2 regions of the Pseudoalteromonas sp. B62 genome follow, and region 1 is predicted to be linked to the other one. Evidence: predicted binding sites of a transcription regulator. Region 1 holds the regulator's gene; the other holds the start of a gene.

What was found. Region 1 encodes NrdR, which represses ribonucleotide reductase genes. Its sites were predicted from a motif close to AAACACNANATNTNGTGTTT; they were not measured.
Region 2: a site for NrdR is predicted at 13,752-13,771, ahead of nrdA (class 1a ribonucleoside-diphosphate reductase subunit alpha). Genes of this name have one in related genera too.

Annotation. Positions count from the first base shown of each region.
Region 1 is NZ_JARLVB010000002.1:1,830,554-1,845,816, forward strand. Features, by position in the region: gene thrA (bifunctional aspartate kinase/homoserine dehydrogenase I) at 1-1,081, shown strand, start outside; gene thrB (homoserine kinase) at 1,091-2,026, shown strand; partial or broken gene thrC (threonine synthase) at 2,038-3,320, shown strand; gene glyA (serine hydroxymethyltransferase) at 3,589-4,845, shown strand; gene nrdR (transcriptional regulator NrdR) at 5,479-5,967, shown strand; gene ribD (bifunctional diaminohydroxyphosphoribosylaminopyrimidine deaminase/5-amino-6-(5-phosphoribosylamino)uracil reductase RibD) at 6,093-7,217, shown strand; gene P4S71_RS12745 (riboflavin synthase) at 7,244-7,897, shown strand; gene ribBA (bifunctional 3,4-dihydroxy-2-butanone-4-phosphate synthase/GTP cyclohydrolase II) at 7,927-9,039, shown strand; gene ribH (6,7-dimethyl-8-ribityllumazine synthase) at 9,140-9,604, shown strand; gene nusB (transcription antitermination factor NusB) at 9,620-10,030, shown strand; gene thiL (thiamine-phosphate kinase) at 10,118-11,092, shown strand; gene P4S71_RS12770 (phosphatidylglycerophosphatase A family protein) at 11,089-11,574, shown strand; partial or broken gene P4S71_RS12775 (diguanylate cyclase domain-containing protein) at 11,612-14,696, shown strand; gene dxs (1-deoxy-D-xylulose-5-phosphate synthase) at 14,778-15,263, opposite strand, start outside.
Region 2 is NZ_JARLVB010000002.1:2,893,039-2,908,301, reverse strand. Features, by position in the region: gene P4S71_RS17555 (DEAD/DEAH box helicase) at 1-81, shown strand, start outside; gene P4S71_RS17550 (CvfB family protein) at 32-862, shown strand; gene P4S71_RS17545 (hypothetical protein) at 969-1,343, opposite strand; partial or broken gene pyrF (orotidine-5'-phosphate decarboxylase) at 1,435-2,138, opposite strand; gene lapB (lipopolysaccharide assembly protein LapB) at 2,326-3,462, opposite strand; partial or broken gene P4S71_RS17530 (lipopolysaccharide assembly protein LapA domain-containing protein) at 3,465-3,745, opposite strand; gene ihfB (integration host factor subunit beta) at 3,767-4,054, opposite strand; gene rpsA (30S ribosomal protein S1) at 4,121-5,788, opposite strand; gene cmk ((d)CMP kinase) at 5,884-6,594, opposite strand; gene aroA (3-phosphoshikimate 1-carboxyvinyltransferase) at 6,701-7,978, opposite strand; gene serC (3-phosphoserine/phosphohydroxythreonine transaminase) at 7,978-9,060, opposite strand; gene gyrA (DNA gyrase subunit A) at 9,218-11,917, opposite strand; gene ubiG (bifunctional 2-polyprenyl-6-hydroxyphenol methylase/3-demethylubiquinol 3-O-methyltransferase UbiG) at 12,094-12,804, shown strand; gene P4S71_RS17490 (HAD family hydrolase) at 12,832-13,482, shown strand; gene nrdA (class 1a ribonucleoside-diphosphate reductase subunit alpha) at 13,895-15,263, shown strand, end outside.

The DNA of each region.
Region 1 (15,263 bases):
TGAAAACTTTTTCACGCATGTGCCGTCAATTGATGTGTTTTTACTAGGTTGTGGCTTAGTAGGGCTAGAGCTTATTAATCAGCTTGAACGTCAACAAGCTTGGCTTGAAAAGCGTAATATTAAACTCAACTTGTACGGTGTTGCTAACTCTCGTCAATTACACCTTGATAACGAAGGCATTGCTTTTAGTGATTGGCAGCAAAAATTGGCCTCATCTGAGCAAGCATTTGATTTAAAGGTAGTAGAGCAATTTGTTAAGCAAAACCACTTAGTGAATCCGGTATTAGTAGATTGTACATCTTCAGATGCACTTGCTGCGCAGTATGTAGACTTTTTAAATGCAGGCTTTCATGTAGTTGCTGCTAATAAAAAAGCGACAACAAGCTCATACACGTATTACCAAGACTTAATAGCTGCTACGCAAAAGAATAATCGGAAATTCTTATACGAAACAAACGTTGGTGCAGGCTTACCAGTAATCGATAACTTACAATCGTTATTTGGTGCTGGTGATGAATTGTTAGAGTTTAGCGGTATTTTATCAGGTTCACTTTCGTATATGTTTGGCGCACTTCAAGATGGTTTATCACTTTCTGAGGCAACCATTAAAGCCAAAGAAAGCGGCTTTACAGAGCCAGACCCTCGTGATGATTTATCGGGTACCGATGTAGCACGTAAGTTACTGATCATTGCACGCGAAGCAGGTATGAAATTAGAGCTGAGCGATATCGAAGTTGAATCGGTATTACCAGTTGGTTTTGCACAAGGCGATAGCGTTGATGAGTTTATGGCAAAACTACCAAGCCTAGATGCTGATTTTAATGACCGCATTCAAAGCGCTGCGAGCGAAGGTAAGGTACTTCGTTATGTAGGAAAAATTAAAGAAGGTCACTGTAAAGTAGGTATTGAAGCGGTAGATGAAAAACATGCGCTTAATGTAATTCGCGATGGCGAAAATGCACTTGCTATTTTAAGCCAATACTACCAGCCGCGTCCGTTTGTAATTCGTGGTTATGGTGCCGGCTCTGAAGTAACAGCTGCGGGTGTATTTGCTGATATTTTAAAAACACTATCGCGCTAGGAGCTCGTTATGATTGAAGTATATGCTCCGGCGTCTATTGGTAATTTTGCAGTGGGTTTTGATGCACTTGGCGCAGCGCTTGCGCCAATTGATGGTAGTTTATTAGGCGATGTAGCTGTTGTAAGTGCAGCACCAAGTGACGAATTTATTTGTACTGGCGACTACGCTCACAAGTTACCAAGTGATGCGAATGAAAACTTAGCGTACCAGTGTTTAGTGCATTTTAGAGCGCATGTTGCGCCTAATATGCCAAGCGTAAAGCTCGAGCTTAAAAAGAATTTACCAATTGGATCTGGACTTGGATCCAGTGCATGTTCGGTAGTGGCTACCTTTGCAGCTCTTGATAAGTTTGCACAAACTAACTTGAGTCAGGTTGAGCTTATTGAGCTTATGGCTGACTTTGAAGCTGTGGTAAGCGGCGGTCGTCATTACGACAACATCACGCCATGTTATTTAGGTGGTTTGCAATTAACAGGTGATTTAATCCCTGATAAATCGATTGCACTGCCTGTTGATGATAATTGGTACTACGTTGCTGCGTTCCCTGGTTTTTCACTCAACACTGCAAAAGCGCGCTCGGTTTTACCAAAAGAGTTGAGCATGCATGCAAGTGTTGAGTTTGCACAGCGTTTATCGGCATTTAGTAGCTTACTGTTAACTAACCGTTTTGACGATGCGCTGAGCATAATGAAAGATGAAATAGCAGAACCTTACCGCGCACCGCTTATTAAAGGTTTTAGTGAAGCCAAAGCAAGCTTGCCAGCGCTGGGCGCTGAAATAGTGAGTATTTCGGGCGCAGGACCCACCTTGTTTAGTGTATGTAAAACACTTGAAGCTGCACAGCAATGCGCGCAGTGGTTAGAGGCAAATTACATTAACGAGCAAGGCTTTTGTCACATTTGTAAATTAGATAACGACGGCACGCGTCAATTAACAGTTTTATAGGATAGGTAGTCATGCAATTACATAATTTAAAAGATAGCTCACAAAAAGTGTCGTTCGTTGAAGCCGTAAAAACAGGTTTGGGTCGTAATCAAGGTGTGTTTTTTCCTGAAACCCTTGCCCCACTGTCCGATGTTGATGCATTGCTTGATATGGACTTTGTTACACGCAGTGGCAAAATATTATCTCACCTAATTGGTGATGAGCTACCAAGCGACACTGTGGCACAAATGGTTAAAAATGCATTTAACTTTCCAGTTAAGCTGGTGGAAGTTGAAGAGAATACATACTGCTTAGAGTTGTTTCATGGTCCTACGCTTGCGTTTAAAGACTTTGGTGGTCGCTTTATGGCAGAGTGTTTGGCGCAATTTAATAAAGATGAAAAAGTAACTATTTTAACCGCAACATCGGGCGATACTGGTGCAGCTGTAGCGCATGCTTTTTACAATAAACCAAATATCGACGTAGTAATTTTATATCCTAAAGGCAAAATTTCACTTGCTCAGCAAAAGCTATTTACTACGCTAGGTAACAATATTCATTGTTATGCAGTTGAGGGCAGCTTTGATGATTGCCAAGAGTTAGTTAAAAATGCCTTTTTAGATGAAGAAGTTAAATCAACACTTGGGCTTAATTCTGCTAATTCAATTAATATTAGCCGTTTAGTTGCTCAGGTTTGTTATTACTTTGAGGCCATTGCACAACTACCAAAAGAAAAACGCGCAAAAGCGCATATATCAGTGCCAAGTGGCAACTTTGGTAATGTATGTGCTGCAATGATTGGTGCGGTTATTGGCTTACCTGTAGGTAAATTAAGTGCAACAACCAACCAAAATGATACTGTGCCGCGCTTTATGCTTGATAAAACGTGGACGCCAAACGCAACACTTGAGTCGCTTTCAAATGCAATGGATGTAAGTAAGCCAAACAACTGGCCGCGTGTGCAAACAATGTTAGATAATAACTGGTTTAGCTACGATAACTTTTATTCAACTAGCGTAAACGAGCAAGACACGCAATCGGTGATGAAAAAATTCAACAAACGGGTTATGTTGCAGAGCCTCACACTGCGATTGCTTACCAAGGTCTTGTTGAAAATCGAACGCCAGGTGCAGCGGGTATCTTTTTAGCGACCGCTCACCCTGCTAAGTTTAAAGAAAGCGTAGAGGATATTTTAAATATTGAATTGGATATGCCAAAACCACTTAGTGATGCATTAGCAAAACCATGTCTAGCAAGCGATATAAACGCCGATTACGATGCTTTGCGTACTGAAATTCTTGCAAAACTAGGATAATAAAAAATAACAATTGAAGCGGCTATGGCCGCTTTTTTTATAAATTATAATTCAAAAAAGAGAGGCTTTCATTAGCTAATTAAATGTGAAAAATGAAATGCATTTAAAATAGTTATGTACTTATTAAAAAATATCATCTTAAAAAGTCTGTGAAATAGTTTCAATCCCTGTTTAAATATCCTCAACTTAAGAGCGTAGGCAAAGAGTCGTTTAAAGCGTACAATAAAGCCTCTAAAAAACACCATACACGTTGCCCTAGGAGACCCCAATGTTAGAACGTAGCATGAATATTTCGGATTTTGATCCAGAGTTATTTGACGCAATCACTAAAGAAACTGCTCGCCAAGAAGAGCACATTGAACTAATTGCATCTGAAAACTACTGTAGCCCACGTGTACTAGAAGCACAGGGTTCACAGCTTACTAACAAATACGCAGAAGGTTACCCAGGCAAACGTTATTATGGCGGTTGTGAGCATGTAGATGTTGTTGAGCAATTAGCAATTGACCGTGCTAACGAATTATTTGGTTCTGACTACGCAAACGTACAGCCACATGCTGGTTCGCAAGCAAACGCTGCTGTTTTTCTAGCGCTATTAGAAGCAGGCGACACTGTACTTGGTATGAGCTTAGCTCATGGTGGTCACTTAACTCACGGTTCTCACGTAAGCTTCTCTGGTAAGCTTTACAATGCAATCCAATACGGACTAGATGAAGCAACGGGCGAAATTGATTACGCACAAGTTGAAGCACTAGCACTTGAGCACAAACCAAAAATGATTATTGGTGGTTTCTCAGCGTACTCAGGTATTGTTGATTGGGCTAAATTCCGTGAAATTGCTGACAAAGTAGGTGCTTACCTGTTTGTTGATATGGCTCACGTTGCAGGTTTAATTGCGGCAGGGGTTTACCCAAGCCCAGTTCCTCATGCACATGTTGTAACTACAACTACGCATAAAACACTTGCTGGTCCTCGTGGTGGTTTAATTATTTCTGCATGTGGCGACGAAGCAATCTATAAAAAGCTTAACAGCGCAGTTTTCCCTGGTGGCCAAGGTGGCCCTTTATGTCACGTTATTGCAGCAAAAGCAGTGGCATTTAAAGAAGCGCTTCAACCAGAATTTAAAGTATACCAAACACAAGTTGTTAAAAACGCAAAAGCAATGGTTGCTGTAATGCAAGAGCGCGGCTACAAAATCGTATCTGACAAAACTGAAAACCACTTATTCCTACTCGATTTAATCGATAAAGATATTACTGGTAAAGATGCAGACGCAGCTCTTGGTAACGCTAACATCACAGTTAATAAAAACTCAGTGCCAAACGATCCACGTTCTCCGTTTGTAACATCTGGTTTGCGTATTGGTTCTCCTGCAATCACTCGTCGTGGTTTCAAAGAAGAAGAATCAAAAGAGCTTGCTGGATGGATTTGTGACGTACTAGATAACATCACTGATGAATCTGTACAGGTGCAAGTTAAAGAAAAAGTTAAAGCAATTTGTGCAAAATTACCTGTTTACGCTTAATTGCATAAGCAGCAGTAATTTAGAGCACAACAGCTAGGGCGTGTTGACCTTTCGTGGTTGAATTTGCAGCAGTATGTTTGGTATTTGAGCAAGGCAGAGCCTATGAGGTGTGGTATTCCCCATAAATAGGCGATAACGCAGCATAAATGCCAAACATGCGCTGCCCTTTGGGTTCTTTCTAGGGGCGATTAACTCTTTGTTACTCGGTTTTTACTTAACCCGTTAGGTTACAAACCTCGCGCCGCGATTAAATCGCCCCTAGATTGAACAAATTTCAATCTACAAAGGTCAACACGCCCTAGGGGCCTGTTTATCTTTCGAGGTTTAATTTGCAGTAGTATGTTTGGTTTTTAGGCAAGGCAGAGTCTATGTAGTGTGGTTACTCCATACAAATAGGCGATAACGCAGCATAAATGCCAAACATGCACTGCCCTCGGGTTCGTCCTAGGGGCGATTTACTCTTTGTTGCTCGGTTTTTACTTAGCCCACTAGGTTACAAACCTCGCGCCGCGATTAAATCGCCCCTAGATAGAACAAATTTAATCCTGAAAGGTCAACAGGCCCTATTTTTTTGCTAAGATAAAAGACCGCTATTTAGCGGTCTTTTTTGTTTTAAAACGGAAGTACTGAGCTATGCATTGTCCATTTTGTACCGCAAAAGATACTAAAGTTATTGACTCACGCCTTGTTGGCGGCGGCCATCAAGTTCGCAGGCGTCGTGAGTGTAACGACTGCCACGAGCGCTTTACTACATTTGAAGGCGCTGAACTGGTTATGCCTCGTGTTATTAAACAAGACGGCAGCCGCGAACCATTTAACGAAGATAAATTATTAAATGGCTTAAATCGCGCACTCGAAAAACGCCCAGTGAGCACAGAGCAAGTAGACGAAGTAGTGAATATAATAAAATCGCAGTTGCGTGCTACAGGCGAGCGAGAAATTTCAAGCCATTTGGTGGGTGAATGCATTATGGAAGCCCTCAAAAAGCTCGATAAAGTAGCTTACGTAAGATTTGCCTCTGTTTATCGTTCGTTTGAAGACATACGCGAATTTGGCGAAGAAATTGCCCGTTTAGGGAGTAATACCAATTTTATTAAAAACATGATCATTCTATCGCATTAAATAGCGCACTCACTGCGTTAAAAATTATTTATATAGAATAACTATATGTCATAATTTTCGCCTTGTTATTACGCTATTTTCTTAGCGCTATAATAGAACACTTATTTAACGCAATTGGTATAACAATGCAAAGCCAAACTACTTTTACTGAACATGACGAAATGTATATGGCACGTGCCATAGAGCTTGCCAAAAAAGGCCGGTTTACTACCACGCCTAACCCTAATGTTGGCTGTGTATTAGTTAAAAATAATCAAATAATTGGTGAGGGTTTTCATCAATTAGCAGGTCAAGGCCATGCTGAAGTAAATGCGCTGGCAATAGCGGGTAATAATGCACAAGGTGCAACGGCTTATGTAACGCTTGAACCGTGTAGTCATTATGGGCGTACGCCACCGTGCGCTGAAGGCTTAAAAAAGGCGGGCGTAGTAAAAGTAATTGCCGCTATGGTTGATACAAACCCACAAGTCGCAGGCAAAGGCCTTAAAATATTGAGCGACGCTGGTATTGACGTTGCTTATGGGTTACTCGAATCGCAAGCGCGGGCACTTAACGTTGGCTTTTTTAAGCGTATGGAACAAGGCTTACCTTATGTGACCTGTAAAATGGCAGCAAGTATTGATGGTAAAACAGCGCTTAAAAATGGGCAAAGTAAGTGGATCACAAGTCCCGCTGCTCGCCAAGACGTACAGCTATACCGAGCGCAAAGCTGCGCTATTTTAACCGGCGCCGATACTGTGCTAGTAGACGATGCTAAACTTAATGTGCGGTTAAGTGAGTTACCGTGCACACTGCCTACTGATTTACCGCTTCGCCAGCCTGTGCGTGTTATAATTGACTCACAAAACCGTTTAACACCTAACCTTGCTTTATTTAAAATCCAAAGTGATGTAATAATATTTACGACTAAGGTTGATAAATCATTGCAATGGCCGCATTTTGTAAAGCATATTGAAGTCAGTGAAAGTAACGGTAAAGTTGATTTACAAGCCGTTTTAGAAAAACTTGGGCAACTGCAGTTTAATAATGTTTGGCTTGAAGCTGGCGCAACACTTGCTGGTAAAATGACAGAGCTTAATTTAGTTGACGAGTTTGTTTTTTATTTAGCGCCTAAACTAATGGGCCATGATGCAAAAAGTTTAGTTAATTTTCCTGAATTGACGAGTATGCAAAACACCGTTGATTTAACATTTAATGAATGTGCGCGCATTGGTGACGACTTACGTATCACCGCGTTAAAAACTCATTAAAATCACTTAATAAAAAGAGTAGCGCTATGTTTACTGGGATAATAGAAGCCACAGGCAAAATTGCTTTATTACAAAAAAAACAAGGCGACTTAGCCATTCGTATCCAAAGTGCTGACCTTGATATGACAGACGTAAAGCTAGGCGACAGCATTGCAACCAATGGCGTTTGCTTAACCGTAGTTGATAAACATATTGACGGTTTTAGTGCTGATTTATCTAACGAGACGATTGGTTTAACCGGTTTTGCTCACTATGCTTTAGGGCAAACGGTGAATCTTGAAAAAGCCATGCAACCTGTTTCGCGTTTAGGCGGTCATTTAGTATCTGGCCATGTTGATGGCATAGCAACGATTACAAGCATTACAGCAAACGCTCGAGCAACAGAGTATTGGCTTACAACCGAAGAAAATTTAATGAAATACATTCCTTACAAAGGTTCGGTATGTATTGATGGTATAAGCCTGACAGTAAACGCTGTAGAAGGTAATAAATTCAAATTAACAATTGTCCCACATACGAGTGAGCAAACCACAATTGCTCATTTTAAAGTAGGCACTCAAGTTAATTTAGAAGTCGATCAAATTGCACGTTATTTAGAGCGCCTTATAAAAGGTGCAGAGCAACCAACGGGCTCTGATATTTCGATGAGCTTACTCGCTAAAGCGGGTTTTATTAAATAACGAAACTGATAACTTACACGAGCAAATTTATGAATTTACACAGCGCACAAGAAATCATCGACGATATTAAAGCCGGTAAAATGGTTATTTTAATGGATGATGAAGATAGAGAAAATGAAGGCGATTTAATAATAGCTGCTGAGCATATTAGCGCAGAAGCGATTAATTTCATGGCTACCCATGGCCGTGGTTTAATTTGTTTAACCATGACGCAAGAGCGCTGCGAGCAACTTGATTTACCGTTAATGGTTAAAAACAATGGTGCAGCATTTTCGACTAACTTTACAATGTCGATAGAAGCATCTAAAGGTGTTACAACTGGTATTTCAGCGGCAGATAGAGCGCGCACAGTGCAAGCGGCTATAGCTAAAGGTGCAATACCAAGTGATATTGTGCAGCCGGGGCATATTTTTCCTATTATGGCACAACCTGGTGGCGTATTAACTCGCGCAGGACACACTGAAGCTGGCTGTGATTTAGCGCGTTTGGCTGGGCTTGAAGCATCATCTGTTATTGTTGAAATACTTAATGCTGATGGCACCATGGCGCGTCGCCCTGATTTAGAAGTCTTTGCGAAAGAGCACGATATTAAAATTGGCACCATTGCTGATTTAATCGAATACCGCAACTTAAACGAAACAACAATTGAGCAAGTTGCAAAATGTAAGTTACCAACAGAGCATGGTGAGTTTGATTTGGTGACTTACAAAGACACAATTGACGGCCAATTACACTACGTATTGCTTAAAGGCGATATAAAAGAGCAAGAACCGACAAATGTACGTGTACATTTGCAAAGTACCTTTAACGATATCCTACTTTCGGACAGAAGTGCTGAGCGTAGTTGGGGCCTTTCTGAAGCAATGGCTTATATCGCTAAAAATGAAGGTGCTTTAGTTATTTTAGGTAAGCAAGAAAGCACTGAAGAATTAGAAGCAACAGTAAAAGCATTCGCGGCAGCTGATGCTGGCGAAAGCGTTACGCCACGTAAATTCAAAGGTACATCTCGTACTGTTGGCGTAGGCTCGCAAATACTTGCCGATCTTGGAATTAAACAAATGCGATTAATGAGTCGTCCTAAAAAGTACCATGCACTTTCGGGCTTTCATTTAGAAGTTGTTGATTACATTGAGCCACAATAAGCATCACGCTTAAACTAGGCTATTATTTTATTTTTATGGTATGATGCGCAGCAATTTTTGCGCAATCGCAACCGCTTGAACTTATTTTTAGGGTTATCAAATGAAAATTATTGAAGGTAATAAGTACGCTCCAGGCAAAAAGTTTGCCATTGTCATTTCTCGTTTTAATGACTTTATTGGTAGCAGCCTCCTTGCAGGTGCTGTTGATGAGTTAAAACGCACTGGTGGCGTATCTGATGACGACATTACCGTTATTTATGTACCAGGCGCGGTAGAATTACCTTTAGCGGCTAAACGCGTTGCAGCAAAAAAAGAGTATGATGCAATCATCGCATTAGGCGTAGTGATCAGAGGTGGTACACCACACTTTGACCTAGTTGCTGGCGAATCAAACAAAGGTCTTGCGCAAGTATCACTTGAGTATGATATCCCGGTTGCATTTGGCGTATTAACCACAGAAAGCATTGAACAAGCAATTGAGCGTGCTGGCACCAAAATGGGCAATAAAGGCGGCGAAGCTGCTTTAGGCGCGCTTGAAATGGTTAATGTGTTAGATAAAATTTAAGTTTAAGGAATTTTTGTGAAACCAGCAGCAAGACGTAAAGCACGTATCTTAGCACTCCAAGCCGTTTATTCTTGGCAAATAAGTGGCAATTTAATTGCCGATATCGAACAACAAATGTTGATCGAAACAGACGTTACTAAAATTGATGTTGAATACTTTAAAGATTTAGCGACGGGTGTTGCTGTAAATTACAAGCAACTAGACGAAGCTGTATCACCACATTTAACACGTCCGTTTGATGACTTAGATATGGTTGAGCGTGCAATTTTACGTTTAAGCAGCTATGAGCTTAAGTTCCGTGAAGACGTACCTTATAAAGTTGCTATTAACGAAGGTATTGAGCTTGCCAAAATTTTTGGCGCTGAAGATAGCCATAAATTTGTAAACGGTGTACTTGATAAAGCTGTTAAGCATTTACGCAAGTAATAACAATTCACTCTGAATTTTAAATTTCAGATTGATTGGTTAAACAACCGTTAAAAGGAGAGCCGGCATAGGTCGGCTTTTTTGTGTATGAAGGAATTTGAATTAATTAACCGCTACTTTAAAGGTCGCGGTATCACCCGTCGTGATGTAAACCTAGGTATAGGGGATGATTGCGCTTTAGTAACCGTTCCACAAAACTGCCAACTTGCCGTTACAACAGACACTCTTGTTGCTGGCGTGCACTTTTTTGATGATATTTCCCCTCGTGCATTAGGTCATAGAGCACTCGCTGTGAATTTAAGTGATTTAGCTGCAATGGGCGCTGAACCAACATGGGTTTCGGTTGCACTCACATTGCCAAGTATAGATCCGCAGTGGATTGAAGAATTTACTGAAGGCATGCATGAAATTGCAGAATACTTTAATGTACAAATTATTGGTGGCGATACGACTCAAGGGCCATTAACTATTACTATTTGTGCAAAAGGAACGGTACCTGAGGGGAAAGCTCTGCGCAGAAGTGGTGCTAAAGTGGGGGATTGGATTTATGTTACAGGTCCTTTAGGGGATGCAGGTTTAGCTATTGAATCGCGCAAGCAAGGTTTTAAAATAGAGCCTGAACATTTAAAATATGTTAATAAACGTTTCGATTATCCAACACCTCGCGTAGCAGCTGGCCAAGTTTTACGCGGACTTGCATCATCGGCTATTGATGTATCTGACGGTCTTATTGCTGATTTAGGCCATATTCTAGATATGTCGCAAGTAAGTGCTGTTATTAATGTTGAAAGTATTCCTACATCAGATGCGATGAAATCGAGCCTTGATTTTGATCAGCAATTACCGTTTATTCTTAGCTACGGCGATGACTACGAATTGTTATTTACTGTTCCTGATAGTAATAAAAGTATGTTAGAAATTAAGCTACGTCAGTATGGTGTAGATGCAACATGCATTGGCCAAGTTAAAAGTGGTGATGGCCAAATTGAGCTTTTATACAATGGTGAAGAGTTTAATTTTGAGCAGCATGGCTTTGAGCATTTTGCAAAGGAGCAGGTTTGAATAATAACCGCAAGTTTAATTTAAAGCGTCCGCACCAATTTTTTGGTTTAGGGTTTGGCACAGGCCTTGCACCTAAAGCGCCTGGTACATTTGGTACTTTTGCTGCACTGCCATTTATTTTTATGACAATGTACTATCCATTATGGTTACAAATTGTGTTTGCTGTAGTGATCAGTATATTTGGTATATGGGCATGTGGTAAAACGGCTGATGATTTAGGCGTGCACGACCATCCTGCAATTGTATGGGATGAAGTGGCTGGCTATTACATTACCATGATTGGCGCAGCGCTTAGCTGGCAGAGTTTATTAGTTGGCTTTTTGTTATTTCGCTTTTTTGATATAGCAAAACCCGGCCCAATCCGTATGCTAGATAAACGAGTACATGGCGGTTTAGGTATTATGGCTGATGATATATTGGCTGGTATTTTTTCGCTTATTTGTTTGCAAGCGTTAATAAAAGTGGGTTTACTACCCTTTTAATTTTTATATTTGAATTGTTTAACTAGGTGGCAGCAATATGATGCGATTTTTACTGGTTTGTGTACTGATGTTGTGCGCGACGCCAAGCTGGGCCTCAATTACTGATTATGTCGTTAAGCAATGGAATATAAAAGACGGTTTGCCGTCACAATCACTCAAAAGTGTAGTGCAAGATCAGCAAGGTTATATGTGGCTGGGTACTCAGTTTGGGTTAAGCCGTTTTGATGGAACAACATTTACTAACTATAGTACCCAAAATAGTTATTTTTTACCAAGTAATGGTATTAATAAACTTTTAATCGATTCGAACGGGTTGTTGTGGATAGGTACTAAAAGCGGATTAGTTGTAATTAACCCGGCAACATTTGCAGCACAAGAATTTAATATTAAAGGCCCTGTAAGGGATATTTTAGAAGATTCTAAAGGCAGTATCTGGATTGCAGCAAATGGTTTGTATTATGTTGATAGAGGGCAAGTTGACTTGCAAACTCACGCTAGCGGTCAACTACCTATTGTCAATGCGACAGTAATCACCCAAATTGTCGGCTCAGTTAGTCAAATGGCACTTTCTCCGGAAGGTATTTGGCTGGTTAATGACCGTCATTTGTTACGCCTTACTAAAAACGCCTCCGATTTTTCTAAATTACGTTTAGAGCTCACTGCAAAAATATCGCTACCAGAGCGTTTAGCGCAAACTATTGTGCATGATTTATCATTTTTGAACGGCAATTTATACTTGGCTTCAGAACTAGGTGCATATTTTCTAGATTTAGATGATGAGCTAAGGCCATTTCCTTTACCCAATGCTAATAATTCAGCTGTTTATAAGTTTATGAGTGATACCAATGGTGGATTATGGGTTTCAACTTACGGGCGTTTATTATTTAGAGATAAGTCAGGCGAATGGCAATGGGTTGAGCCAAGCCAGCTAGATCAAAGTATTTGGTTTGCAGATATTTTTCGTGATGATAAAAATAATGTATGGCTAGCAAGCTTTAGTGAAGGCTTATGGCTTGCGCATGAAGGGCGGGTTGAACGACATTCAGCTGTATCTGAGATGACTGAGGCCGTTATGGCAATAAGCCAAGCACCTGATGGTAAATTATGGGTCGCTAACAAAAGTGGTATTGGTTACTTTGATTTAAGTAAAAGCTTTATAAATCTGATCCTAGTAGTAAATACAGCCGATCGTCAGTCCATGACTTACAGTTTGATGGTGAGCGACTCTATATAGCCACAGGAAGAGGTTTATTTGTTTATGAGAATAATACACTTTATACCGTTCCAGGGCGCGCGCTACGTGATAACCCTGTATTTGCTATAAGCCGTTCAAGCAAAGGTGGTTTTTGGATTGGCACTGGACGGGGGTTATATCGTCTTGGTTATGCGGGACTAACGCCGTTTGCGTATAATGCATTTTTAGGTAGTAAGTTTATTACTTACGTATTGGATAAAGCTAATTTTGGAGTGATAGGTACAAGTAAAGGCGCCTATTACTTTACCGAGCGTGGCATTGAAAAAATTGGTGATCAAACATCTTTAGAAAGTGCTTATGTAACAAGTGTACTGCATATTGATGGTGTAGGTATTTTAATTGGCTCTCTTAACGACGGGCTTTTTTATAGAAGTACCCAAGGGCAATGGCGTCAACTTGATGCGGCTAATGGTCTACCATATGGATCAATTTTTAGCCTCGAATACGATGAAAAGCTAAAACATGTTTGGGTTAGCACCATGAAAGGCGTTTATAGGATGCCTGTAGATCAATTCAAAGCAGATATTAAAAGCTTAAAAGTAGAGGAAGTTATTTCTTCATTTGATCGTCAACTCGATGGTAAAGCTAATCAGTGTTGTAGTGGGTTAGGCCATGACGCAGTTGCTAATATTGGCAGTTCAATTTGGTATCCTAGTTTGCAAGGGATTGTAGAGATCCCTAAAAACGTAGAGCTATTTGGCGTGTTGTCATTGAAGCCAAAAGTAGAAACAATTACCACACCATTGCGTAATTTAACAACTGCAGCCTTAGGTCAAAAACCATCATTAGAAACTGATGAGCGAGATATAACGCTTGCCTACACGGCTATAGATTATTATGCACCAAACAGCATTGAATTTAGGTATAAGCTAAGTGGCTTAGATAGCGATTGGCGTTATGCAAATACACGTAGAGAAGCTATTTATACTAACTTACCGGCAGGGTCGTTTTTATTTCAGCTTGAAGCAAAGCGACAAGGTGAAGATTGGAGTAAAGCACAAGAAGCTGAATACGGCTTTATTGTGCCAGAGCGCTTTGATGAAACTATTTATTTTAGATTGTTGATCACCAGTGGCTTCATTTTGTTTTTTTACTTGGTTTTTGGGTATTTAGAGCACAAGAGCGCAGAAAGCAAGAAGCACTCGAGGGATTGATCACCGAACGTACATTAGAGTTACGTCAAGCTAATGATAAGCTTAATCAAGTGAATTCACAGCTCAAGCTAGTAAGTCATTCAGACGAGCTTACGGGGCTTCGTAGTCGTCGATTTTTGTTCGATCAATTGCCTAAAGATATTGAACACTTTCAACGTAATTCTCAATCGCTGCAAGCTCAGGGTAAGTCACTTGTTTTACTAATAATCAACTTTGATAACTTTAGTCGAATTAACGATGCATATGGCCCAATAGCGGGTGATAGCTGTTTGCAGCAAATGGCAGCATTACTTAACTCTCGCACACAAGGATCCGACTACGTAGCGCGTTGGAGTGGCGATGAATTTTTACTCCTACTGCGTGATTTTAAATGTAATAAAATAGATAGCTATGCTTCGGAGCTGTGCCAAGCTGTTGCAGAGTATTCATTCCAGCTTCCGAATGGAAAAAGTACTAATATTATGGCGTCAATTGGTTGGTCTTTCTACCCGTTACCACTTTTAGGTGGGCAAGTAATCAGTTGGGAGACATCTATTAACTTAGCTGATATTGCACTGCACCAAGTTAAAAAGCGTGGTGGCGATGGTGTTGCAAACATTACGTTTGATGATCAGCTTGATGCATTTGAGTTTGAGCAAAATTCTAACGTTGACCAACAATTAGGTATTTTACAAAGTAATGGCCTAGCTGATATTAAAGTGTGGATGCGCTGATCAGCTGATGGGTAATATTTGACATTAAAAAAGGAGCCTAGGCTCCTTTTTTAATGTGCTCTACATTTAAATGTATAGAAGTTAATTAATAAACGTTTTAATCGCGGTTAGTATTCCTTGCTCGCCTAATCCCATTTCATCGTGCATTTCATCTTGCGTGCCGTGTTTAATAAACTCATCAGGAATACCTAAGTTAAGGATATTAATATCAGCTTTTTGCGTTGCGAGGTATTCGTTAACTGCAGAGCCGGCACCGCCAGCAATCGCGTTATCTTCAAGCGTAACAATTACATCGTGGCTAGTAGCAAGCTCATTTAAAAGTGCAGTATCAAGTGGTTTAATAAAACGCATATTAACAAGCGTTGCATCTAATTCGTTAGCTGCAAGCTGTGCGTTTTCAAGTAATGTACCGAATGATAAAATGGCAATCTTTCTGCCTTCTTTAACCGTATTTGCTTTGCCTATTTCAAGCAATTGCATAGTGCTTTCAATGTCTGCAGTACCTGCGCTACCTCGAGGGTAACGAACTGCAACAGGGCAGTTTGCTTTATAACCGGTGTATAGCAT
Region 2 (15,263 bases), 1.1 Mb from region 1:
CGCCGTAAAAAAAGCCTGAGCAGGAATAATTATGAGTTACCTAGGAACCACACAAACATTATTTGTAAAAGAAGTGAGTAACGAAGGTGCTTACTTAGACGGCCATGATTTAGGTGAAGTATTTTTACCAAAACAAGAAATTAAACATGAGCTTGAAGCGGGCGATAGCATTAGTGTATTTATCTTTTTAGACAACGCTAACTTAGCAACGGCTACCACTAAAAAGCCACACGCACAAGTAGGTGAATATGCCCTGCTTCGCGTTAAAGAAATTAATAGTATTGGTGCATTTTTAGATTGGGGTCTTGAGAAAGATGTACTAACCCCGTTTAACGAACAAAAACCACGCATGCAGGAAGGTCACTCATATTTAGTTCGTCTGTACCTTGATAATGCAAGCCAACGTATTTGTGCATCAAACAACTTTAATCGCTTCCTATCTAAAGATGAGCCACAATATACTCACTTACAAGAAGTGGATTTAATTGTTGCTGGCAAAACAGATATTGGCTACAAGGTATTAGTTGAAGAATCGCATTTCGGTGTTGTTTTTTACAATATGGTATTTAAAAGCTTATTTGTGGGTCAAAAGCTTAAAGGATATATTCAAAAAGTACGTGACGACGGAAAAATTGATGTTGTACTAGAAAAGCCAGGTATGGGAAAAGTAAGTGACCTTGGTGAAACTATTATGCAAAAACTTAAAAACGAAGGCGGTGTTATTCCACTTGGTGATAAGTCTGATCCTGAAGCAATAAAAAAGATGTTTTCTACCAGTAAGGCTAATTATAAAAAAGCAATTGGTGGCTTATTTAAACAAGAGTTAATAGATATTGAAGCAAAATCAATCCGTTTGAAGTAACAAAAATGCGTTTAGTATACTTACTAAACGCTTTAATTTTTAGATTAGTTGATTTGAAAATAAGGTTTTTATCGTTTATTAAACCTAAAATATTAATGAAAGTGTATCAACCTAAAATATACTTATAAGGTAAAGTGCATTGCGTATATTGCCTGGAATAATCAAGCGCATCTTCTTTAGTTTCTAGATTAAGTGGTGCTAAACGAAATACCTTTTTGTCACAGTCTTGTTTTCGCTCATCGTGATTATCAACACATTCACTTATACTAATATTATGGTTACTTAAGACGCCTTCATTTTTATAACATAAATGATAAGCGTAATCAGCCATCGTCTTTTTAAAATCATATACGTTAATAGGGTAGCTAGAAATAATATCTGTAACCTTTGTCACGCCATCATAAGCTTTACTTGAAAGAACATACTTGTTAACTAAAAAAACCGCAATAATAATGAAAACCAAACCAAAAAACGACTTCAAAATAGATCCCCTACTGAATTTTGATACTATTAATGTAGCATAATATACCAATTAAGTAAGGGCATAGCACTTAACAACTACTTTTATTGAATTAAGCAATGGACTTGTTAATATCAGTTAATACTCTCAAAGGGTTTTCAGATTGCGTTATAGGCCGTCCAATCACTAAATAATCACTACCAGCATCAATGGCTTGCTTAGGTGTCATGATACGCTTTTGATCGCCTGCTGCACTCCCTTCTGGACGAATACCTGGAGTGATAAGTTTAAAGCTTTCCCCCAGCTCGGATTTAAGTACCTCAGCTTCTTGTGCTGAACATACAACACCGTCAAGTCCAGCCTCTTGAGCAAGTTTAGCTAAATAGATAACTTGCTCTTTCGCCGGCTTATCAATACCTAAACGCTCAAGCTCTTTTTCATCCATGCTTGTTAAAACAGTCACAGCAATTAGCAAAGGTGCTTTATCACCAAATTTTTCTAGGGCCATTTTAGCTTTATTCATCATTTCAAAGCCACCAGATGCATGTACATTAACCATCCATACTCCCATTTTTGCAGCTGCAGTCACAGCCTTTGCAACTGTATTAGGAATGTCATGAAACTTTAAGTCTAGGAAAACATCAAAGCCTAAATCAATTAGTTCTTTAACAAAAGTAGGACCAAAATAAGTAAACATCTCTTTGCCAACTTTAAGGCGACATGTCTCTGGTGAAAGTTGCTTAACAAAGTCTAGAGCTATTTGTTGATCGTCGTAATCTAATGCTATAAGAATTTTTTTGAGTGTTCAAAAGACATAACTATCCTAATGTATGGCTATAAAGTAACTATAAATAGATCTAATGCGATATCTTCAGCAGGTGATTTTAAGTGTTGATAAATGAAATTTATATAGACTGTGTTTTACAAAAATTTCAACTAAGTAAACACTCAGTTTAATTTGCTAAAATGATCATCTTTAAATCCAGTATTATTAAAGGGGTTATTAAAATCCGTCTAATCCTCTGCTTGGAACAATAGTTTCCCAATGTTTACAAGAAGGGCAATTCCAATAAATCGTGTAGCTAGTAAAGCCACAGTGCTGACATTGAAAGTCAGGTTTAGTCGCTATGTAAGAAGTAACCAATTTATCAATTTGATTCAGTACTTCTTTTGTGTTTTTGTTTTGATCACCCATCAATTGCAGTAAAAAACTAAAACCACGAATAGTAGGTTGACGTTTTAAACTATCAGTTAAAAAATCAAAAGCTTGTTTTGTATGCCCTTGTTCTAGCAAAGCTTGGCAGTGTTTTATTTTTATTAATACACCGCCCTTTTCTAACAAGTCACCTACTAGCTCATGAAATTGATGCGTTAAATTTAATTGTTTATAACTATGTGCGAGCTGATCAATAAATAGCGGAGCAAACAAAGTAAATTGAGTAACAAGTTCACGCCAGTAATAAATTGCTTTAACGTAGTCTTCTTTTATATAAGCCAATAAACCTAATTCGTACAGAGGACGCACTGCTTTATAATTTAAGCTAATTGCTTTTCTCATTAATTGTGGATTATCATCACTCAGAGCAGATTCGCAATAAAAATTAGCAATAGCTTTGAATTGCTGTTCTTTAGAAAATAACTCGCTATGGGCTTCAAACATATTAATACCTTTTTCCCATTCGCGAGTTTGCGAATACAAAGTTATAATAGGTTCGAGCGCTTCAACATGCCCTGCTTTAACTAGCCAGACTAAATGTTCTTCAGCACCATCAAGTAAACCAGCCATAATATAGTCTTCAGCAAGTTCTAAACGGCTTGTTGCAGCTTGTTGTTCATTTAAGCTTGGGTGTTTTAAAAGTAGTTCATGGATTTTTATTGCGCGGTCTAGTTCACCTCGACGGCGAAACATAGTGGCAAGTGTAGAATAGTGCTCGACTGAATCAGCCGAAACTTCAAGCAAGTTAATTAAATGCTCTAAGCCCTGGTCTTCTTCTCTATCGAGTAAAAACTTTAAGCCTTTACTGTATTCAGAGGTAATCTGACGATTAAGTAAGTGAGCTTGGTTTTTAGCACTGTTTTTCCCCATAATCCAACCGTAACCGGCTGCAACAGGGAGTAATAAAAACAAAAGCTCAATCATAATTAAATGTCTTTATTAGCAGCAAGCTTTTTTTATCTTCTTCAGGTACTAATAACTTTTTCAACCGATAGTTTTGCCACTTCAATTGTGAAAATAATTTAAAGCTAATAAAAAAACCGATCAAAACACCCAGTAAAAAGCAAATACTTATTATTACAGCTAAAGGTAATGTATTACTGGCAATAATATAATTAATTTGTACTAATTGTGGATTTTGAGAACCCAATACAAATGCGCTAATTAGGCATAGCGCAACCAGAATAATTTTTAAGACCTTAAACAAGTAACTACTCCACTAAGTTAACTAGGCAATACTTTCATTCACGCGGTCGCGTAATTCTTTACCCGGTTTAAAATGAGGTACATGCTTTCCGTCAAGCTCAACTGTATCGCCAGTCTTAGGGTTACGACCTGTGCGAGGAGCACGGAAATGCAAAGAGAAACTACCAAAACCTCTGATCTCAATACGATCTGAAGTAGATAATGAGCCGGCCATTTGTTCAAGAATTTCTTTTACAGCATTCTCAACATCTTTCACTGGAACCTGTGCGTGTTGTTCCGCAAGTGTTTCTATCAATTCTGACTTAGTCATATCGTTTCCTTAAAAAGAAATATAGGAAGGGCAAAAAATGCCCTTCCAACTAAAACTAATTATATATTAGTCTTTTTGTGCATTTGCGAAAGCAGCTGCCATTGCGTTTTCAAACACTGGCTCTTCTTTCTTAAGCTTCTCTAGTACTTCTTTCTCTTCTGCTTCGAAAAGAGCTTTTACAGATAAGCTTAAAGTGCGGTTCTTACGATCAACACCAACGTATTTAACTTCAATTTCGTCGCCTACAGAAACAACAGTAGTTGCATCTTCAACGCGTTCTTGAGCGATATCAGCTACACGGATGTAACCTTCAACGCCCTCAATAAGTTCAACAGTTGCGCCTTTCGCATCAACTTCAGTCACTTTACCTTTAACAATAGCACCTTTTTTGTTTGCATCAAGGTAGTTATTGAATGGGTCAGCTTCGATTTGCTTAACACCTAGAGAGATACGTTCACGCTCTGGGTCAACTTGCAATACGATAGCAGTGATTTCGTCGCCTTTCTTGAATTCACGTACAGCTTCTTCGCCAGGTGTATTCCAAGAAATATCTGAAAGGTGTACAAGACCGTCAATACCGCCGTCAAGACCGATAAAGATACCGAAGTCAGTGATTGATTTGATCTTACCAGTAACTTGATCGCCTTTGTTCTGTAGACGAGCAAATTCCTGCCAAGGATTAGCAATACATTGCTTAAGACCAAGAGAAATACGACGACGTTCTTCGTCAATTTCTAAAACCATAACTTCAACAGTGTCGCCAAGGCTTACAACTTTTGAAGGATGGATGTTCTTGTTAGTCCAATCCATTTCAGAAACGTGTACTAAACCTTCAACGCCTTCTTCGATTTCCACGAAACAGCCGTAATCTGTAAGGTTAGTAACACGACCAGAAAGTTTAGAACCTTCTGGGTAACGACCAGCGATAGCTGCCCATGGATCTTCACCAAGCTGTTTAAGGCCTAGAGATACACGAGTTTTATCTTTGTCGAATTTTAGAACTTTAACTGCGATTTCGTCGCCAACATTAACGATTTCTGAAGGGTGCTTAACACGCTTCCAAGCCATATCAGTAATGTGTAGTAGACCATCAACACCACCAAGGTCAACGAATGCACCGTAGTCAGTAAGGTTCTTAACGATACCTTTAACTTCTTGACCTTCAACAAGGTTAGCAAGAAGCTCTTCACGTTCTTGTGAGTTTTCAGATTCGATAACTGCACGACGTGAAACAACAACGTTGTTACGTTTTTGATCAAGCTTGATTACTTTAAATTCAAGCTCTTTGCCTTCAAGGTGAGTTGTGTCACGTACTGGACGAACATCAACAAGTGAACCAGGTAGGAAAGCACGGATTGAATCCACTTCAACTGTGAAACCGCCTTTAACTTTACCGTTGATAACACCGGTAACAGTTTCTTGCTCTTCACATGCTTTCTCAAGACGGATCCACGCTTCGTGACGCTTCGCTTTCTCACGAGAAAGGATAGTTTCACCGAAACCGTCTTCAATTGCATCTAGTGCAACATCTACTTCGTCGCCAACAGCAACTTCAAGTTCACCAGCAGCATTTTTGAACTGCTCTGCAGGGATAGCACTTTCTGATTTAAGACCAGCATCTACAAGTACAATGTTATTCTCGATAGAGATTACTGTACCTTTAACAATAGAGCCTTGCTCTGCTTCAAAACCCTTTAAGCTTTCTTCAAATAACTGCGCAAAATTTTCTGACATACGAATATACGTCTCATATATTAATACCAATAAGCAACCATGCTGCATGGGGTTGTTAAAATAGCACTGGCATCCTGCTGGCGCATAAAATGTGTTTAGCTTCGTTTAGGAAGCTTACCTTCAGAGATAGCAATATCCAATAAAGTTATTACCTTATCAAACACTTGCTGTGCATTAAGATCGCTAGTATCGATCTCAATAGCATCCTCTGCAGGTACAAGCGGAGCAACGGCACGATTCATATCGCGCTCGTCACGAGCTTGAATGTCCTGTAATAGACCACTCAGTGTAACATCAAGGCCGCGCGTATTCAACTCAACAAAACGCCTACGAGCACGCTCTTCTGCACTTGCTGTTAAATAAATTTTTAACGGCGCATCTTGAAAAACCACAGTCCCCATATCGCGACCATCGGCAATTAAGCCACTTTCAGTACGAAACGCTCGCTGGCGACGTAATAATGCTTCACGAACGCGAGGTAATGCTGCAACCTTTGATGCCGCAGCGCCTACTTCTTCATTACGAATAGTAGTCGTTACATCTTCGCCTTCTAAAATAACTTTCCCTGCATTAGTTTGGCTATCTACCAAAAACTGCACATCTAAATTTGCAGCAAGAGGGACAAGCCCTTCTTCATTGTCTAATGCAATTTGGTGATGAAGTGCAGCTAAAGATAAAACGCGATAAATCGCACCGCTATCTAATACATCCCACCCTAACTTGTCGGCTAACAAGCGACAAACAGTTCCTTTACCTGAACCACTTGGGCCATCAACGGTGATCACGGGCATTAATAACGCCTGCATTTAAACCTCCTGCAATGCACACCTAAATAAACCGCCATATTATACGCCAGTTATAAAAATATATCTGCTATTAGTGTGTAACTTTTTATAATTAGTTATAAAAGCCCTATTCACTGACTGACGCTAAAACATTGAAAAATTTAGGGAATGTCTTATAAGTACACTTTGGATCATTAATCGTTATAGGTTTCCCGCCAACCGCAACCATGGCAAAGCACATGGCTATACGGTGATCGTCGTAGGTATCTATTGCTACATCATTGAAATGTTCAGGTGGTGTAATTTCTATAAAATCATGCCCTTCTACAACTTTTGCACCTACTTTTCTAAGCTCAGTTGCCATTGCATATAAACGGTCTGTTTCTTTTACTCGCCAGTTATAAATGTTACGAATGGCAGTTGGACCTTTAGCAAAAAGAGCAACTGTTGCGAGTGTCATAGCTGCATCAGGAATTGCATTAGCGTCAATATCTACGCCTTTTAATTCGCCTTTGCGAACAACTAAACGCTCATCATACCAATCGATTTTCGCGCCTACTTGCTCCATTACTTTGGCAAAGCCTATATCACCTTGAACCGATTTAGCACCTACACCTTTAATCTCAATTTCACCACCCGCTATCGCAGCTGCAGCAACAAAGTAAGAAGCAGAAGACGCATCCCCTTCAACCATAATTCGATCGAGTGATTGATACTGTTGACCACCTTTAACTTTAAAAGTTGCATAATTACTGTGTTCAACATTAACACCAAAACGTGCCATTACATCAAGCGTAATATCAATATATGGTTTAGAAACCAAGGTACCTTTAATGGTTATATTTGTATCACCACTAAACAAAGGTGCAGCCATTAGTAATGCAGTTAAAAATTGACTTGAAATACTACCGTCAATTTCAACTGAGCCGCCCTTAATTTGCCCACCCATAATCTTAAGTGGTGGATAGTCTTTATGTTTAGTATAAGTAACATCACCACCCAATGCTTGAAGAGCATCAACTAAATGCCCTATTGGACGCTCTTCCATGCGCGGCTCGCCTACTAACTCATATTCACCAGTAACAGCAGCAAGTACAGCCGTTAAAGGTCTGTAAGCAGTGCCGGCATTCCCTAAAAACAATGGCTCGCTAGGCGTTTTAAATACGCCACCAACGCCGTTTACTGTCGCGACTGTTCGCTCATCATTTAAAGTTACATGCACACCTAATAATTTTAAAGCACCTAACATATGGCGTATATCATCGCTATCAAGCAAATTTTCAACAACGGTAGTACCGCTTGCCAGTGCTGCTAAGAGCAAAATCCTATTCGATAAGCTCTTTGAGCCTGGTAGGGTTACCGTGCCATTTACTTTTGTAATTGGTTCTAAACGAAGCTGTTCCATTAACTGTGCTCCTTAGCAAAGGCAGCCATAAAGTCTACTAGGGCTTGAACACCTTCAAGTGGCATTGCGTTATAAATGCTGGCGCGCATACCGCCCACTATTCGGTGCCCTTCAAGTGCAAGTAAACCCGCTTCGTTAGATTCAGCAACAAATTTGCTATTTAAGCTTTCATCATTCAACCAAAAAGGAACATTCATACGTGAACGACAATGCTTAGCAACAATATTTGAATAAAAATCAGAGTTATCGATAAAATCATACAGTAAATCTGCTTTAGCAATATTTTGTGCTTCCATGGTTTTTACACCACCATTGCTTTCAAGCCATTCAAATACTTCAGCAGCTAAATACCATGCAAAAGTAGGTGGCGTGTTAAACATGCTACCCTGTTTTGCTTCAAGGGCGTAATCTAAAATACCAGGCTTTGCTAGCCCTTCACGCTCAAGTAGTGTTTTACGAACAATAACGATTGAAATACCCGATGGACCGATATTTTTTTGCGCACCAGCGTAAATTAAATCAAATTTGTTCACGTCTATTTCGCGAGATAAAATAGTCGATGACATATCAGCAACAATCGGCGCAGTTGGGTGACTCGGTACATCAAAAATCTCGAGTCCATCTACCGTTTCGTTAGGGCAATAATGAATGTACGCCGCATCTTCTGGTAATTCCCAGTCAGCAACGTCTTTAATTGAAAATTCACCATCAGCATCATTACGTACATCCGTAAAAGACGTTTGAGTGAACTTATTCGCTTCATCTCTGGCGCTTTTCGACCATACGCCATTTTCGCAATAAAACGCTGTTTTGCCTTCTTGGTGCAAATTTAAAGGAACAGCACTAAATTGGCCACGACCGCCACCGTGCATAAACAACACTTCAAATTCATCACTGATATTCATTAAGCGGCGAAGACTCGCTTCACACTTTGCAGTTAATGCTAAAAACTCTTTGCTGCGATGGCTCATTTCCATTACAGAAACACCCAAGTCTTGCCAATCTAGAAACTCTTTTTGCGCTTTTTTCATAACCGCTTGCGGAAGCATAGCCGGTCCCGCACAAAAATTATATTTACTCATTACCTTTGCCTCATTCCAGTAATTTAACTACTAAGCATGAACGTATAATCCCCATCCACTCAACCTTACGATTTTAATGAATGAATATAATTTCACACTCTATTAATTTTTTCAACAACATTAAAAAAAGCGGCCAAGGCCGCTTTTTCAATATCAATTATTCTGAAGGAGGATTATCATCCGCTACTTCATCAATAACCGTATCTACAGTTTCAACGTCTTCAATATCAATCAAGTCACTTTGAGTAACTTCAATCTCTTCTATACGTTGTAAACCAACTACTTGCTCTTCGTCAATAGTTCTGATCAAAATAACACCTTGAGTGTTACGTCCAACCGTAGAAACTTCATTAACACGAGTACGTACTAAGGTACCACGATTTGAAATAATCATTATTTCATCGTTGTCGTCAACTTGCACAGCACCAACAACAGCACCGTTACGTTCACTCACCTTAATTGATACAACACCCTGTGTTGCACGACTCTTCGATGGGTAATCTTCAAGTTGCGTACGCTTACCGTAACCGTTTTCAGTTACCGTCAGAATAGCACCGTCAGTTTTTGGTACAATTAACGATACTACGCGTTGCTCATCTGGCATTTTAATACCACGAACACCTGTAGCAGTACGGCCCATAGGGCGAACACCTTTGAAGCGAATCTCAGGGTTACCTTCTTCGTCTAATACTGGATTACCGTTTTCATCAACAACCGTTGTTTCTTCAGCTTCTTTAAAACGTACAACTTTACCTGCATCAGTGAACAACATAATTTCGTTGCTACCATCGGTAATATCAACCCCAATCAGGCTATCGCCTTCATTTAAATTAACAGCAATAATACCGCTTGCACGTTGACGACTGTAAGCCGTTAATGGTGTTTTCTTAACTGTACCAAATGCTGTTGCCATAAAGATGTATTTATCTTCTGCGTACTCGCGTACTGGCAATATAGCGGTAATTCGTTCATCAGCTTCAAGTGGTAACAAGTTAACAATTGGCTTACCGCGCGCTGCACGACTTGCCAGTGGTAACTGATATACTTTAAGCCAATATAAACGCCCGGCCGTAGAGAAACATAAAATAGTATCGTGCGTATTTGCAACGAGTAGACGCTCAATGAAATCTTCATCTTTCATCTTCGTTGCTGATTTACCTTTACCACCACGGCGTTGTGCTTCGTAATCAGACAATGCCTGATATTTCACATAACCTTCGTGAGAAAGCGTTACTACAACGTCTTCTTCGGTAATTAAATCTTCTAAGCTAATATCGTGAGCCGCTGCATTAATTTCAGTACGACGTTCATCGCCGTATTGTGCTTTAATTTCAACTAACTCATCACGAATAACTTCCATTAAACGCTCTGGCGTTGCCAAAATATGTAAAAGCTCAGCAATTAAATCTAATAGTGTTTGATATTCACTCAGGATTTTTTCATGCTCAAGACCTGTTAGCTTGTGTAAGCGTAAATCTAGGATTGCTTGGGCTTGTTGCTCTGAAATAAAATACTGACCGTCGCGAATACCTAAATCAGCAGCTAGCCAATCTGGACGTGCAACATTATCTTCGCCTGCTTTTTCAAGCATTGATTTTACATTACCTAATTCCCACGAACGTGCCGTTAAAGCAACTTTAGCTTCAGCAGGTGTAGGGGATTTACGAATAAGTTCGATAATAGGGTCAATGTTTGCAAGCGCAATAGCTAAACCCTCTAGCATATGTGCACGATCGCGGGCTTTGCGTAAATCAAATACTGTACGACGAGTTACTACTTCACGACGGTGAATAATAAACTCTTCTAGCATTTCTTTTAAGTTGAAACACTTAGGCTGGTTGTTAATTAACGCAACCATATTCATACCAAACACAGTTTGTAACTGAGTCTGCGCATACAAGTTGTTTAAAATAACCTCGCCTACGTCACCACGTTTGATCTCAATAACGATACGCATACCGTCTTTGTCTGATTCATCACGTAGTGCACTAATGCCTTCAATTTTTTTATCTTTAACAAGCTCAGCAATTTTTTCAATTAAGCGTGCTTTGTTAACTTGATAAGGAATTTCGTGAACGATAATTGTTTCACGGCCTGTTTTTTCATCCGTTTCAATCTCAGCACGTGCACGCATGTACACTTTACCACGGCCAGTTTGGTATGCTTGTTCAATACCTTTCTTACCGTTGATAATTGCAGCGGTTGGAAAATCTGGGCCCGGAATATAATCCATTAACTCAGTTATAGTTAATTCAGGATTGATTATAAGCGCTAAACAACCATTAATAACTTCTGTTAAGTTATGTGGTGGGATATTTGTAGCCATACCTACCGCAATACCTGATGATCCGTTAACTAATAAGTTAGGGACCTTTGTTGGTAAAACGTCAGGGATTTGTTCTGTGCCGTCGTAGTTAGGAACGAAATCAACCGTTTCTTTTTCAAGATCAGCTAATAGCTCATGCGACATTTTTGCCATACGTACTTCTGTATAACGCATTGCCGCAGCTGAATCGCCATCAACCGAACCGAAGTTACCTTGGCCATCTACAAGCATATAACGTAGTGAGAATGGCTGAGCCATACGAACTATCGTGTCATAAACTGCACTGTCGCCGTGTGGGTGGTATTTACCGATTACGTCACCGACCACACGGGCCGATTTTTTGTAAGGCTTGTTCCAGTCATTACTAAGCTCGTTCATTGCAAACAAAACGCGGCGATGAACAGGTTTTAAGCCGTCACGTACGTCTGGTAATGCACGTCCTACAATTACGCTCATCGCGTAATCTAAGTAGGAGTTTTTTAACTCGTCTTCAATATTGACTGGCAGAATTTCATTGGCGAGATCAGTCATTTGATATCACATTCCTTCAGTATCAGCTCTCAACGACCCGGTATTGGGGATTAAGAGTATTGTTATTATTTCTAACAGCCATGCTATCACAATTAATTTTAATTTACAGGCGCAAAACTTTGCGATTTACCAATTTAGCCCTATATAATGGCCTCAGATTGACGAGGAAGTATTTTATGACCGAACATCAAAATGTAGATCACGCAGAAATAGCAAAATTTGAAGCCATCGCCGAGCGTTGGTGGGACCTAGACGGAGAATTCAAACCTCTTCACGAAATTAACCCGTTACGTTTAGACTTTATAGCAAACAAAACGCAAGGCTTATTCGATAAAGAAACACTCGACGTTGGCTGTGGTGGCGGTATTTTAAGCCAAAGCATGGCGCGCATGGGTGCAAAAGTAACTGGCATCGACATGGGGCAAGAGCCTTTAACTGTTGCTAAGTTGCACAGTTTAGAAACTGGTATAAATGTAGATTATATAAAAGTGCCTGCTGAAGAGTTTGCTTCACAAAATCCAGAGCGCTTTGATGTAATAACCTGTATGGAAATGCTTGAGCACGTTCCCGACCCGGCATCTATCATTCATGCCGTAGCCGCACTAGCCAAACCAGGCGCAGACGTGTTTTTTTCAACCCTGAACAAAACACCTAAAGCATACTTATACGCTATTGTTGGTGCTGAAAAGCTTTTAAAAATGGTGCCTGAAGGTACACACGACCATAAAAAGTTTATAAAACCTGCACAGCTCATTGCATGGGCAGAGCAAGCGGGTTTAAAAGTTCGTGCAAGTACAGGCCTTTCTTATAACCCACTATCAAAGCAATATACGCTTAATAACGACGTTAGCGTAAATTACATACTTTATTTTGAGAAGTTAGCTTAATGGCTAACTCTCAAGCCCCCACCCCTTATTGAGTACGATGCATTTTTATTTGATTTAGACGGCACCCTACTCGACACTGCTGATGATTTAGGTGCCGCTTTAAACGCGGTGCTTATTAGCAATAAAATAGAGCCTGTTAGTAGTGATATATACCGTCCTGCGGCATCTAACGGCGCTGGCGCATTATTAGAGGCTGGTTTTAAAGCGTTGTGGGACAAACAACCCCAAAGCGATCTTATAAAGCAATTAGTTGACGAGTACGCTGCAAACATAGCAAATCACACACGCTGCTTCAGCGGAGTTGAATCGTTACTTATCGCCCTAGATCATAAAAAGATCAAATGGGGGATCATGACTAACAAACCAGGGTTTTTAACCGATCCTTTAGTTGCAGCTATTCCTGCTTTAAAAAATGCCAGTGTAGTAATAAGTGGTGACACTTTAGCAGAGGCTAAGCCATCACCTTTACCACTGCTGCATTGTGCAAAGCTTATGCAAGTACAGCCAAAGCGTTGTTTATACATTGGTGATGCACAGCGTGACATACAAGCAGGCAAAGCAGCAGGTATGCATACCGCGACTGCACTTTGGGGTTACATTCCCAGTGAAGGTGAGGCATTAAGCTGGAAAGCCAATTTAAACTGGCTAAGTCCAATTGATGGTTTTAACCATATATAGTGCTATGTTAATTAATAAACACTATATATTGTGATTGTGTTAGTTTTTAGGCAAAGCTTGCTGATAAAAAAAGCAGTCAAAATTTATTTTTTAAATGCGTAAATTTAGCAGATCATTAGTTGATTTTTGCATATTTCAACTTAAATGATTGTTCGAAGGTGAGTGTCTACTAACACAAATGCGTTATCCCAAAGTTATCCACAAACAGGGGCAATTATGTCCCTTGCAAAACAATGCAGACCACACTATCTTGTGATCTCTAAATTGAACAACACCAGATATTGTGGCCAAATGTTATTCAATTAAATTCACTAATTTGGTGAAACCTATAATAAATGAGCACTACACCTTGCTAATTTGAGGTGTAAACATTGGTCAAAATACATAATCCCCAAGGAATACAGGCAAAGCTATGAACCAACAGTTATCTGTAAGCAAACGTGACGGGCGTAAAGAGCCGCTTGATCTTGATAAGATCCATCGCGTTATTGAATGGGCCGCCGAAGGTTTAAACAACGTTTCGGTTTCGCAAGTTGAATTAAAATCACACATTCAATTTTACGATGGTATTCGTACCAAAGATATTCACGAAACCATTATTAAAGCAGCTGCAGATCAGATTTCAAAAGAATCGCCAGATTACCAGTATTTATCAGCGCGTTTAGCTGTATTCCACCTACGTAAAAAAGCCTATGGCCAATTTGAGCCACCACGTTTATTTGATCATGTAACTAAAATGGTTGAAGACAAACGCTATGATGCTCACTTATTAGTAGATTATACAGAGCAAGAATTAGATGAGCTTGATGCGTACCTTGATCATTCTCGCGATCTTAACTTCAGCTACGCTGCTGTAAAACAGCTTGAAGGTAAGTACCTCGTTCAAAACCGTGTAACAGGTGAAATTTACGAAAGCGCACAGTTTTTATATATTTTAGTAGCGGCAAGCTTATTTTCAGATTACCCACGTGAAACGCGTACTAATTACATTAAACGTTTTTATGATGCGGTATCGTTATTTAAGATTTCATTGCCTACACCAATAATGGCTGGTGTTCGTACCCCTACTCGTCAATTTAGCTCATGTGTATTAATTGAATGTGGCGACAGCCTCGATTCAATCAATGCAACATCATCAGCTATTGTTAAGTACGTTTCACAACGTGCGGGTATTGGTATTAACGCAGGTCGAATTCGTGCGCTAGGTAGCCATATTCGTAATGGCGAAGCGTATCACACTGGTTGTATTCCTTTTTATAAGCACTTTCAAACAGCGGTTAAAAGTTGTTCGCAAGGTGGTGTACGTGGCGGCGCTGCGACATTGTTCTACCCGCTTTGGCACCTAGAAGTAGAAAACCTACTGGTACTTAAAAATAATCGTGGTGTAGAGGACAACCGTGTTCGTCACCTAGATTACGGCGTACAATTTAATAAATTAATGTATTCTCGTTTAATTAAAGACGATTACATTACGTTATTTAGCCCATCAGATGTGCCTGGCCTTTATGATGCATTTTTTGAAGACCAAGCAGAATTTGATGCGCTTTACGTCAAATACGAACAAGACGAGTCTATCCGTAAAAAGCGTATCAAAGCCATTGAGCTTTTCTCTATGTTTGCCCAAGAACGTGCAAGTACTGGTCGTATTTACTTACAAAATGTGGATCACTGTAATACACACAGCCCGTTCATTGCTAAAGTTGCGCCTATTCGCCAATCTAACTTATGTTTAGAAATTGCATTGCCAACTAAGCCACTTAATAACGTAAATGACGAAGAAG